Regions from separate parts of the Candidatus Nitrobacter laanbroekii genome, predicted to be linked through region 2. Evidence: predicted binding sites of a transcription regulator. Region 2 holds the regulator's gene; each other region holds the start of a gene.

Region 1 (4,086 bases), 1.1 Mb from region 2:
GAAAGCGGCCGATCACGGACTTGACGCGAATGTTTTCCGACAATCCGGGAACTCCGGGCCGCAGACAACAAATGCCGCGCACAATCAGCTCCACTGAGACGCCGGCCTGGGACGCTTCATACAGCGCATCGATGATATCGGGATCGACCAGCGCATTCATCTTCATCCAGATCGCGGCCGGCTTGCCGTGGCGCGCGAAACCGGCTTCGCCGCGAATGTGGTCGAGGATCCGGTTGCGCAAGGTCAGCGGCGACACCGCCATCTTCTCGATGTCCCTCGGCTCTGCGTAGCCCGTGATGTAATTGAACACGCGCGCCGCATCGCGGCCGATGATCGGATCCGACGTAAAATACGACAGGTCGGTATAGATGCGTGCGGTCACCGGGTGATAGTTGCCGGTACCGGTGTGAACATAGGTCGAGAGACTGCCGCCTTCCCGGCGTACCACCAGCGACAGCTTGGCGTGCGTCTTCAGTTCAAGGAAGCCGTAAACCACCTGCACGCCGGCGCGCTCGAGATCGCGCGCCCACCGGATGTTGGCTTCTTCATCGAACCGCGCCTTGATCTCAACGAGCGCCGTGACCGACTTGCCCGCCTCCGCGGCCTCCGCCAGCGCCCGCACGATCGGCGAGTTGTTGGATGTGCGATAGAGCGTCTGCTTGATCGCAACGACGTCAGGATCGCGCGCGGCCTGCTGCAGAAACTGCACGACGACGTCGAACGATTCATACGGATGATGAACGATCAGGTCCTTCTGCCGGATCGCAGCGAACACGTCGCCGCCGTGATCGCGCACGCGCTCGGGATGGCGCGGGACGTACGGCACGAATTCAAGGTCGGGCCGGTCGAGCCGTGTCAGTTGCGACAGCTCGTTCATGGCCAGGACGCCGTCCACCAGCAAGACTTCGTCGTCGGCCGCCGACAATGCGCGCTGAACGAATGCACGCAGCTCGGCCGGCATTGCAGCTTCGACCTCAAGCCGGATGACGGACCCGCGGCGGCGGCGCTTCAACGCGGTCTCGAACAGGCGAACCAGATCTTCCGCCTCTTCCTCGATCTCCAGCTCAGAGTCCCGGATGATGCGAAACGCGCCCTGCCCCTTGACCGTGTAGCCTGGAAACAGCCGGTCGATGAACAGGCTGGTGGCGCCTTCAAGCGTGATCAGCCTGACGGGGTCGTCCTTGCCGGCCGGCGGCAGCCGCAGAAACCGGTCGATCTTGCCGGGCATACGGATCAGCGCATTCATCGGCTTGCCGTCGGAGGTGCGCGCGAGCTGCAGCGCGATGGTGAAGCCAAGACTCGGAATGAATGGAAACGGATGGGCCGGATCGATAGCGAGCGGCGTCAGCAAGGGGAAGATATTGCGGAGAAAGTGGTCCGCGATCCACGTCCGCTCGGCCTTGGTGACGTCCTTACCGTCGATCAGGACGATGCCGACCTCAGTCAGCACGTGGCGCAGATCCCGCCAGATCGCCTGTTGATCGCTCGCGAGATTCGAGACGGTTTCGTTGATGAGAACGAGCTGCTCCGACGGCGTCAGCCCATCCGGACTACGCTCCGTGATCCCTTCCCGCACCTGCGCCTTGATGCCGGCGACACGGACCATAAAGAACTCGTCAAGGTTATTGGCGGAAATCGACAGGAAGCGGACGCGTTCGAGCGCGGGATGGCGGGGATTAACCGACTCTTCAAGCACCCGGCGATTGAAATTCAGCCAGGATAGCTCCCGGTTGATGAACCGTTCTGTGCTGGTCCGTATTGCGAAATCGGGTTCCGGACTCAGATTTTTCTCTTCAATAACAATAGCCTGAACTGATTCCATTGATATGTCGGTCCGTATCCTCATCGGGTCGCGCGGCAGCCGCAAACTTTGGGCCGGCTCGATGACGTTTCAATGACATTGATGTTCCCGAAGGCCGGCGCGTCAAGGGCGGCCGGCGGGATCGCTCAGTCGCGGTTCCGCAGCAATTCGGCGGCAAGCGCGCGCGTCACCGGCCTGCCAAGCCGCAGCGATTCGGCATCGAGCCTTTCGATGGCGTGGCGGGCGGCAGCAAACGAGCGCTCGGTCCGCGTTGCGATAAAATTGACGACCGTCTCGTCGATGGTCATCTGGCGGTCCGCACAGAACTTGATAATCAGCGCCCGGAGCAACTGATCGTCGGGCGGCATCAGCGTCACGACGGGCACCGCGCGAAGTCGCGACTGAAGGTCGCGCAACCCGATCTCGACGGCGGCCGGAGGCACCCGCGCCGTCATCAGGACGAACGCGCCGTCCTCGCGGGCGAGATTCATCAGGTGAAACAGCGCAAGCTCGTCGAAGGCTTGCGGGTTGAGGTCCTCAACGACGAGCGCCCCCGTCGCCAGCGCTCCCGGCACCGCCGCCGCAGTCAGGCCGTGCGCGCTTATGGAACGCGCGCCCGCCTGCTCCGTCCAGATCGTCGCAAGATGGCTCTTGCCGCAACCTTCAGGGCCGGCCAGCAGCATGACCCGGTTCGGCCATTCCGGCCAACTCTCGATCAGCGACAGCGCCGCCGCGTTCGCGGGACCTTCGAGAAAATCGTCCCGCGAAAGACTTTCCGCGTGGGGCAGCGCCAATGCGAGTTGACGGGGTCGGGGACGGCCTGCCACGCATCTACTCCTTGCCGGAACGAACTCGCGCCTGCCGTCGATATGGTCGTCAGCTTTGCTCGATGGTGCTCATGTGGCGCACCCACTCGACGACATAGAAGGCGACTGAAAGCAACGTCAAGACCGCGACGATCGCCATGAGAATAGCCTCGTAGGGCGAGGAATCGAATCCAAAGCCGAGCGCAGCCAGCACCAGCGCCGCGAACGCAACCTGCGCTCCCGTGTTGAGCTTCGAGACCATCAGCGGCTTCATGGGAATCGGTTTGTTGAATAACCACGACACGATCACGGCGCCGACGATCATGATGTCGCGTGAGACCACCAGGATGACAAGCCAGCGGGGAATGGCGCCCCAGATGCCGAGCGCCACAAAGATCGAGACCAGCAGCGCCTTATCGGCCAGGGGATCCAGAAGCGCTCCCAGTTCGCTCGCCATGTCGAAGCGCTTGGCGAGAAATCCGTCCACCGCATCGCTGACGCCGGCGATCACAAAGATCGCAAAAGCGATTTCCATCTGATTGGAGGCGATAGCCCAGACAATGATCGGCACCAGCAGAATACGGCCGAGTGTAATAATATTCGGAATACTCACGCGACGCTTCCCGCCTCCGGCCCGTTTCCGCGCAAGCGGCTCGGGGATTCGAGGCTTCCGCGGCCCGGATCAACCTCTTGTCTACATAGTATATGCTTGATGGGGCTTTGCGAGCCATTGCGCGAGTCCGGAATCCGACGTAACCAGCCGGAAAATTCTTCGGACGTTATTGCATGACCGATCGGAAGAGCGGCCTTACCTATGCAGACGCTGGCGTCGATATCGACGCCGGCAACCGGCTGGTTGACCTCATCAAGCCGATGGTGCGCGCCACCGCGCGCGCAGGCGCGGATGCCGAAATCGGCGGCTTCGGCGGACTGTTCGACCTCAAGGCGGCTGGTTTCACGGACCCGGTTCTGGTCGCGGCCAACGACGGCGTGGGAACCAAGGTCAAGATCGCAATCGAAACCGGAATGCACGACACCATCGGGATCGATCTCGTCGCCATGTCCGTCAACGATCTCGTCGTTCAAGGCGCGGAACCTCTGTTCTTCCTCGACTATTTTGCCTGCGGCAAGCTCGATCCCGAGGTTGCGTCGGCGATTGTGGCCGGCATCGCGGTAGGTTGCCGGGAGGCGGGTTGCGCCCTGATCGGCGGCGAAACGGCCGAAATGCCGGGTCTCTACAAGGACGGCGACTACGATCTGGCGGGTTTCGCAGTCGGCGCGGCCGAACGCGGCACCCTGCTGCCCGGCCGCGATATCGCCGCCGGCGATGCGGTGATCGGGTTAGCTTCGTCCGGGGTCCATTCCAACGGCTATTCACTAGTCCGGAAGATCGTCGAGGCTTCGGGGCTGGGCTTCAGCGCCCCTGCCCCATTTGCACCGGTCACCACGCTGGGCGGCGCGCTGCTGACGCCGACCCGG
Region 2 (4,086 bases):
CGCCGGAATTGGCGAAGAAGACGAAGTCGGCGAAGCTCTGCTCGCACAGCCGTGCCGCCAGCCGCTCGCCGTCCGGCGACTTGAACAGGTTCGAGACGTGCCAAAGCTTTGCCGCCTGCGCCTGAAGCGCGGCGACGAGATGCGGATGGCAGTGGCCCAACGCATTGACGGCAACGCCGCTGGTGAAGTCGAGATAGCGTCCACCGTCGGATCCGACCAACCAGGCGCCTTCGCCGCTGTCGAATGAGAGATCGGCCCTTGCGAAAACGGGCAACAGATGGGACGCCGCGGCTCTGGTCATGACGGTTTTGCCGGTTGATGGGGGGGCGGATCGATCCGACTGCGCTGCGGCGCGATCGATGAACTGTCAGCCCCGGAAACGAAACGTGCCGCCTTTCCGGCGGCACGTGAGGGTTATTCTAGGTGCGCGGCGATCACTGTCAATATTCCAGTGGTCCGATTTCAGCATTCGCATCCCGGTCCAGCGAGCGCCTTTGTGAATGCAGGAACGGGACCAGCGGCAATACCAGAGCGTTTTCGAGCGAAGTGGGCACCGGTTCGTGTGAAGAAAACGCGTCAATTCAAAATCATAGAGCCTCGCTTCCGATTCGATCAGAAGCGAAAAGGCTCTGGGTTCCAGAACACGCCGGTGATGCGCGAAAGTCGCAGAGAGAGCCGATCTTTCCGATTTTCTTGCAGAACATGTGGACGCCGCCAGGCCGGACTCTTGCGCGCGAGTCACGGCATATTGTAGCGTTAGGACCGTCGGATACGACATCTCGTGCGGCGGCTTTGATCCTCGATGGTCCTGTTCTCGGCGTAAGCGCCCGGGCGGTTTTCCCGCCCGGCGAGGGTTAAGGGATTCTGTCCACACGGGTTTTCAGGGGGACGCTTCAGGTGCGGCCTTAGCGGAGGCACGCGTGACACAAGGGAAAACGTGCGATGACGGTGATAACCTGGACCGACGACCGCGTCGAACAACTGAAGAAGCTCTGGGAAGCGGGCCTCTCCGCAAGTCAGATCGCCGCTGAGATCGGCAACGTGACGCGCAATGCGGTGATCGGCAAGGTACACCGGCTCGGTCTGTCGGGCCGCGCCAAGAGTCCTTCGTCAGCGGTGTCGCGGCCGCGCAAGGCCCGTCCGGCCCAGCACGTCATGCGGGTATCGCGCCCGGTCTCCCGCGGCAACACCGCGCTCGCGCACGACTTCGAGGTCGAACTCGAGCCGGATCCGATCGCCTTCGACAATGTGGTGCCGATGAGCCAGCGGCTGTCTCTGCTCCAACTCAGCGAAGCCACCTGCCACTGGCCGGTCGGCGATCCCTCGAGTCCGGAATTCTTCTTCTGCGGCGGCAAGGCACTCAACGGCCTACCCTATTGCGCGCACCACTCGCGCATTGCCTATCAGCCCGCCGCCGACCGCCGCCGCCAGCCGCCGAAGGTGCGGTAAGACTTCAGCAACTTTCATGAGCGTCGTCCCTGCGAACGCAGGAGCCCATAGCCACCGCCACGCGTTGTAACAACGGCGCTGGCCCCAGTCGCCTGCCAAAACGGAAATGTCCTGGCGTATGGGTCCCTGCGTTCGCAGGGGCGATAGCGGTTTGCTTACTCGACCGCTTTCTGAAACCGCTCGTCCAACGCGTAGCCTGCGCCGCGCACTGTGCGGATCGGATCCTGCTCGCCGCCGGGATTGAGCAGCTTGCGCAGCCGCCCGATATGAACGTCCACGGTGCGCTCGTCGATGTAGATGTCGCGGCCCCAGACGCTGTCGAGCAGTTGCTCGCGACTGAACACCCGGCCGGGATGCTCGAGGAAGAATTCCAGCAGGCGATACTCGGTCGGACCGAGATCGATCGGGCGGCCGGAACGCGCGACGCGGTGTTTGTCACGATCGAGCTCGATGTCGCCGAAGCTCAGGATCGTGGCGAGCCGCTCCGGGCTCGCGCGCCGCAGCAGCCCCTTCACCCGCGCCAGAAGCTCCGGCACCGAGAATGGCTTGACGATGTAGTCATCGGCGCCGGTCGCAAGCCCCCGCACCCGCTCGCTCTCCTCGCCGCGGGCGGTGAGCATGATGATCGGAAGTTGCCTGGTCTCGGGGCGCGCCCGCAGACGGCGGCACAGTTCGATGCCGGACAGGCCAGGCAGCATCCAGTCCAGCACCACAAGATCGGGGGTGCGCTCCTTCAGCCACGTATCGGCCTCGTCGCCGCGCGCCACCGTTTCAACCTCGTAACCTTCGGCGTCGAGATTGTAGCGCAGCAGCGTCGTCAGCGCCTCCTCGTCCTCGACCACCAGAATGCGTGCACTCATCGTGTTCTCGCCTGCTCTGGTTTCAGTTTCCCGGCGCCGCCGATGCGAAACCCGTCGTGTCCCCCTTGGGACGCTTGTCGAGCATCTGCTGGCCCTCGATCATGTAGAACACCGTCTCCGCGATATTGGTTGCGTGGTCGCCGATCCGCTCGATGTTCTTGGCGCAGAACATCAGGTGGATACAGAACCCGATATTGCGCGGATCCTCCATCATGTAGGTCAGGAGTTCGCGGAACAAAGAGGTGCAGATGGCGTCCACCTCCTCGTCCCCCTTCCAGACCGCCATCGCCGACGGCAGGTCGCGCGCCGCATAGGCGTCGAGCACCGACTTGACCTGGGACTGCACGAGGTCGGTCATGTGCTCGAGGCCGCGGATCAGTTTCATCGGATGGAAATCGCTATCGAGCGCAACCACGCGCTTGCCCATGTTCTTGGCGAGATCGCCAATCCGCTCCAGATCGGCGGCGACCCGCATGGCGCCGACGATCGCGCGCAGGTCGACCGCCATCGGTTGCCGCCGCGCGATGGTGAGCACGGCGCGTTCCTCGATCGTGCGCTGCAGCCGGTCGATTTCGGCATCGGCGGCGACGACGCGGGCGCCCAATGCGGTGTCGCGGCGGATCAGCGCATCCAGGGATTCGACGATCTGCCGTTCGGCGAGACCGCCCATCTCGGCAACCAGCCGCGTCAGCTCCTGGAGATCGTCGTCGAAAGCCTTGGCGGTGTGTTCGAAAGCCATTTCAATTCTCCCCGCGCATACGCGCGTTCAGCCGAAGCGGCCTGTAATGTAATCCTGGGTGCGGCGGTCGACCGGCGAGGTGAAGAGCTTGTTGGTCGGCCCAAACTCGACCATCTCACCGAGATACATGAATGCGGTGGTATCCGAGACACGCGCCGCCTGCTGCATGTTATGGGTGACGATCGCGATGGTGTAGTGCTCCTTGAGCTCGTCGATCAGTTCTTCGACCTTGGCCGTGGAGATCGGATCGAGCGCCGAGCACGGCTCGTCGAACAGGATCACCTCCGGCCGCAGCGCGACGGTTCGCGCGATGCACAGGCGCTGCTGCTGACCGCCGGAAAGACTGAGCCCGCTGGCATTGAGCTTGTCCTTGACCTCGCTCCACAAGGCGCCGCCCCGCAGCGCTTTCTCCACCCGACCGTCCATCTCCGACCGCGACAGCTTCTCGTACAAGCGGATGCCGAACGCGATGTTCTCATAGATCGTCATCGGGAACGGCGTCGGCTTCTGGAACACCATGCCGACCCGCGCGCGCAGAAGATTGAGATCGAGCCTGGGGTCGAGGATGTCGGTATTGTCCAGCAACACCTGCCCTTCGACGCGCTGGCCGGGATAGAGGTCGTACATGCGGTTGAAGATGCGAAGCAGGGTCGATTTGCCGCAACCCGAGGGACCGATGAAGGCCGTCACCCGATTGGCGGCGATCGAGAGGTCGATATTCTTCAGCGCGTGGTTCTGGCCGTAATAGAAATTGAGGTTACGGGCGGCGATCTTGGCCGGAGCATCGGGATCGATCGCCGATGGCGGAACGGCCGGGCGCGAGACAGCGGCGGAAACGTCGGTCATTTTGCGGTCCTCTCAGAGCCGATCAACCTTGCACCGATGTTCAGCGCCAGTACGGCCAGCGTGATCAGCAGCGCGCCGCTCCACGCCAAATCTTTCCAATAGGCGTAGGGGCTCTGCACGAAGTTGTTGATGGTGACGGGAAGGTTCGCGATCGTGTGGGTCAGGTCCATACTGAAGAACTGATTGCTCAGC
Region 3 (4,086 bases), 690 kb from region 2:
GTGTGTCAATCGCTCCAATGACCAGAAGTTGCGCCGGGCATATTCGTGAGCAGTCTCTATGCCTTGGAATTGACCGTCCTTCATAAAACGGTAGCCGAGGCCTGCCGAAAGTGCTTTGCTGCAATGCGCTACTTGTTAACCCCCTCGTGGACGCCGGCGGGGTTTCTTGTCCTCGGTATGGACGTGTGGGACCTATGGCGAAATCAGAGACACCAACGACAATCAAGAAATATGCGAACCGGAGGCTCTATAATACCGGCACCAGCACCTATGTGACGCTCGAAGATCTCGCGGCGATGGTCAAGCAGGGCGAGGATTTCCTGGTCTTCGATGCAAAGACCGGCGACGACATCACCCGCTCGGTGCTGGCGCAGATCATCTTCGAGCAGGAAAACAAGGCCGGACAGAACCTGCTCCCGACCGCGTTCCTGCGGCAGTTGATCCGCTTCTATGGCGACAGCATGCAGATGGTGGTGCCGAAATATCTCGAACGCTCGATCGACATGCTGACCCGCGAGCAGGAGAAGTTTCGCAAGCAGATGACCAGCACCTTCAGTGGCACCCCCCTCGCGCCGCTCGAAGAGCATGTCCGCCGCAACATGGAATTGTTCGAACGCACCTTCTCGATGTTCAAGCCGTTCGTGCCGCCGCGCAGTGGGACCGCCGCTTCCGAACCGGAGAAAACGCCCGACGCCTCAAATGCCGGCGACAATAATGCCGGCGATAATATCGAGGATCTTCGCCGTCAGATGAAAGAGATGCAGGAGCGCCTCGAACGGATGTCGAAAGAGCCGAAGAAGGAGTAGGCGCGCACGAGTCCGCGAGTGCTGATCGTATTGATGGAATCAGAAGGTCGTCATGCCCGGACTTGATCCGGGCACCCATCTTCTCAAAAGGGATGGATTTCCGGGGCACAGGCGAGCGAAGCGACGCTGTTCTTCGCATAGGCAAGCGGAAGCGACGCCGTTTCTAGAATGGGCTATGCCCGGCAAATGACAATCGCAACGACTGCCCGACACTCGTTACGGATTGGTGCGCTCAAACTGGCGTAGCAGCGTGTTGCCGCGCGCCACCGCCGAATCCATCGCGGCCTGCGCGCTCTTCTTGCCGCTGAAGGCCTGTTCGAGTTCGTCCTCGATGACACCGCGGATCAAAACGAACGATCCGAGTCGCAACCCCCTTGAATTACCGGTCGGCGGCTTCAGCGTCATCTGTTCGATCGCGATCGCGGACCCGGGATTGCGATCGTAAAAGCCCTGCGCGCGGGTGAGGTCGAATGCTGCGCGGGTAATCGGCAGGTAGCCGGTGTGCTGGTGCCAGGCTGCCTGCACTTCGGGCTTCGACAGATAGGCAAAAAATTTTGCGACACCCTTGTATTCCTCGCGCGGGCGATCGCGCAGCACCCATAAGGTGGCGCCGCCGATGATGGTGTTCTGCGGCGCGCCCTCGACATCCGGCCAATACGGCAGCATGCCGTGGCCGACGGCGAATTTGGAATTGGCGATGATATCCGCGCGCGTCGCCGAAGAGCCCATGAAGATGCCGCATTCGCCACGCTGGAAACGGGGCTCGGCAGTCGTCCCCCGGCCGCTGTAGTCGAAAATCTTGGTCTTCTGCCATTCGGCGAGTTGGGCAACGTGATGGACCATCAGCGGATTGTTGAAAATGAGGACGGCGTCGAGCCCGCCGAACCCGTTGGCACGCGTTGCGATCGGCAGATTGTGCAAGGCGAGAAAGCTCTCGACGTTGACCCATGACGGCCACGACGTGGTGAAGCCGCAAGCGGCCCCGGCCTCGCGCAGCGTCTTGGCGGCTTCGCCGAGCTCCGGCCAGGTCTGCGGCGGCCTCTCGGGATCGAGACCGGCGGCGCGGAACAGGTCCTTGTTGTAATAGAGGATGGGGGTCGAGACATTGAACGGAAACGACAGCAGGTTGCCCGCGACATCGGCATAGTATCCGGTGATGGCCGGAAGATAGGCCGTCGGAGAAAACGCTTCGTTCTCGTCGCGCATCAGCTCGAAAACCGGATAGATCGCCCCCTGAGCCGCCATCATGGTGCCGGTGGCGATTTCATTGACCTGCACGATCGCCGGCTGGCTCCGCGAGCGGAACGCAAAGATCGCTGCGGTCACGGTCTCGGTGTAGTTGCCCTTGTAGGTCGGCACGATCCGGTACTCGGATTGAGACCCGTTGAATTCGGTGGCGAGCCGTCCGAGCTGCCGGCCGAGTTCGCCGGACATCGCGTGCCACCACGCGATCTCGGTGACGGCGCGTGCCGGAGCCGGCAGTGCAGCAGTGAATTGCAGCGCGCAGAACAGTAGCGCCAGTCTCCATGCCGGTGTTCGCATCGTGCCTCGCCCTCCGCGCACGGCAGGGCCGGGCTGCCCCGCTGCCATGCGTTTCTGATAAGACCAACGCGCGGCCGCTGCAATTCACGACCGGCGCGGCAAGCGGCCGTTATCAAGCGGCCATGCCGGGATTCCACCGCGTTGAACCTTTTCTCCGGATTGATGACTTCCTCAAAGGGGACGAGCGTCGATGTCCCATTGCGGGGTCCCAACGCGCCGTTATGTCGTGGCTTTCCGGACGGGCCGGCTCGCATCGACAGACCAAGCCTGGGGGCGCTAAAGTCGTCGTCTGGCAGTCGTTTTCGGGCAAGCCGCTGTCGCCGGAGTTATGAAGGCACGACTCGATGAAGGCACAGTGCGGATTGCAGACGACAGGCGACATCGCACGAATCCGCAAGGTCAGTGACTTGGTTTCAGCCGAGCCCCGGAGCGGCACAGGTGCGGCGCAGCAGGAGCAGGACGGTCTGGCGGCGCAGGGGCGCTCGGGCATCGTGGGCCTGGTTCGTGCGATTCCGATCCGGTGGCGCATTCTCTCGATCGCGGCGTTGAATTCTGCGGTGGTGCTGGTGCTGGCGCTGTTGATATGGAGCGGCGCCAAGACCCTGGGATCCGCGTGGGACGACGTGCGTCAGGTTAGGAAATCCGACAAGATCCTCGCGGTTCTCGAGAGCGAGACCGGTCGGCTGCAAAATCTGATCCACCGCTACATCAACCAGCCCAGTCCCGATCTGTTTGCGGAAATCCTGCTGTTGCGCGAGGCCGTCCTCGGCACCTTGAGCACGCGCGCCTCGACCGACCCGATGCTGTCGGGCTCGGTCAAGGAGCTGGAACGCGCCACCGAACGTTTCCTCAGCGGCTTCGGGGAACTGCGCGCATTACAGACGACGATTACCAAAACCTACGAGGACCAGATCCTGGCGCCCGCCAAGGACATGGCGGGACTCTACTCGACCATCGAGGGCGCGACCGGCCGCCGCGACGCCCGGATCTGGCCGACACTCGGGAAATCCCGCGAGACCTTCACAGCGATGCTGGTGGCCGCGAACGCCTACTATCTGGCGCCGGCATCGACCAGCGCGGACGAGGTCCGCAAGAGTGCCGATGCGATCGAGCGCACCATTCCGGCGATGATCGATTTTTCGGACAACGACCTTCAGCGCGGCGCGCTGCAGCGGCTCAAAACCCGGACATCCGCGCTGCACGACGGCATTGGCAAGCTCGCCGAACTGCTCGCCAAGCGGACGGACCTGCTGCGCAATTCCATCGACGCCAGCCAGGCGGAGACCATCGGCGCGATCGACGGCCTGTCGGTCAAGATGCGACAGCGCGAGCAGAGCGCGCAAATGACGTTCGACCATACGCTCGCGGACATCTCCCGCAAGATGCTGTGGATCGCCGCGACCTTCCTCGCCATCATCGTCGTCGCGGGCGTCGTCATCGCGCTCAGCATCCGTCTGCCTTTGCGGCAGATCATTACGTCGATGCGCGCGATCATGTCCGGCGACTACGATCGCAAGGTCGCCGGCACCGACGCGCGGGACGAAATCGGCGCCATGGCGCGCGCCGTCGAGGTGTTCCGCAAGAACGCCATCGCCAAGCGCGATGCCGAGGACGAATTGCGGGCATCGAAGGAACGGGCCGAGAGCGCCCTGCTGGAATTGAGCGCCGCGCAGCGGAACCTGATCGATGCCGAGCGGCTTGCCGCGCTTGGCGGGCTGGTCGCAGGCGTGGCGCACGA

What was found. The regulator PhoB, encoded in region 2, activates phosphate uptake and scavenging genes when phosphate is short. The targets are predictions, from matches to a motif close to TGTCATNNANCTGTCAT.
Region 1: V4R08_RS04225 (RNA degradosome polyphosphate kinase) is a predicted target of PhoB. The motif match lies at 1,884-1,900, and genes of this name have one in related genera.
Region 3: ugpB (sn-glycerol-3-phosphate ABC transporter substrate-binding protein UgpB) is a predicted target of PhoB. The motif match lies at 2,632-2,648, and genes of this name have one in related genera.

What each region holds. Positions count from the first base shown of each region.
Region 1 is NZ_JBAMDA010000001.1:878,767-882,852, reverse strand. It holds gene V4R08_RS04225 (RNA degradosome polyphosphate kinase) at 1-1,822, opposite strand, end outside; gene V4R08_RS04220 (P-loop NTPase family protein) at 1,948-2,628, opposite strand; gene V4R08_RS04215 (CDP-alcohol phosphatidyltransferase family protein) at 2,678-3,220, opposite strand; gene purM (phosphoribosylformylglycinamidine cyclo-ligase) at 3,394-4,086, shown strand, end outside.
Region 2 is NZ_JBAMDA010000001.1:1,977,083-1,981,168, forward strand. It holds gene V4R08_RS09215 (aspartate aminotransferase family protein) at 1-301, opposite strand, end outside; gene V4R08_RS09220 (GcrA family cell cycle regulator) at 943-1,449, shown strand; gene phoB (phosphate regulon transcriptional regulator PhoB) at 1,605-2,309, opposite strand; gene phoU (phosphate signaling complex protein PhoU) at 2,332-3,048, opposite strand; gene pstB (phosphate ABC transporter ATP-binding protein PstB) at 3,076-3,894, opposite strand; gene pstA (phosphate ABC transporter permease PstA) at 3,891-4,086, opposite strand, start outside.
Region 3 is NZ_JBAMDA010000001.1:2,665,600-2,669,685, forward strand. It holds gene phaR (polyhydroxyalkanoate synthesis repressor PhaR) at 195-806, shown strand; gene ugpB (sn-glycerol-3-phosphate ABC transporter substrate-binding protein UgpB) at 1,023-2,348, opposite strand; gene V4R08_RS12385 (sensor histidine kinase) at 2,693-4,086, shown strand, end outside.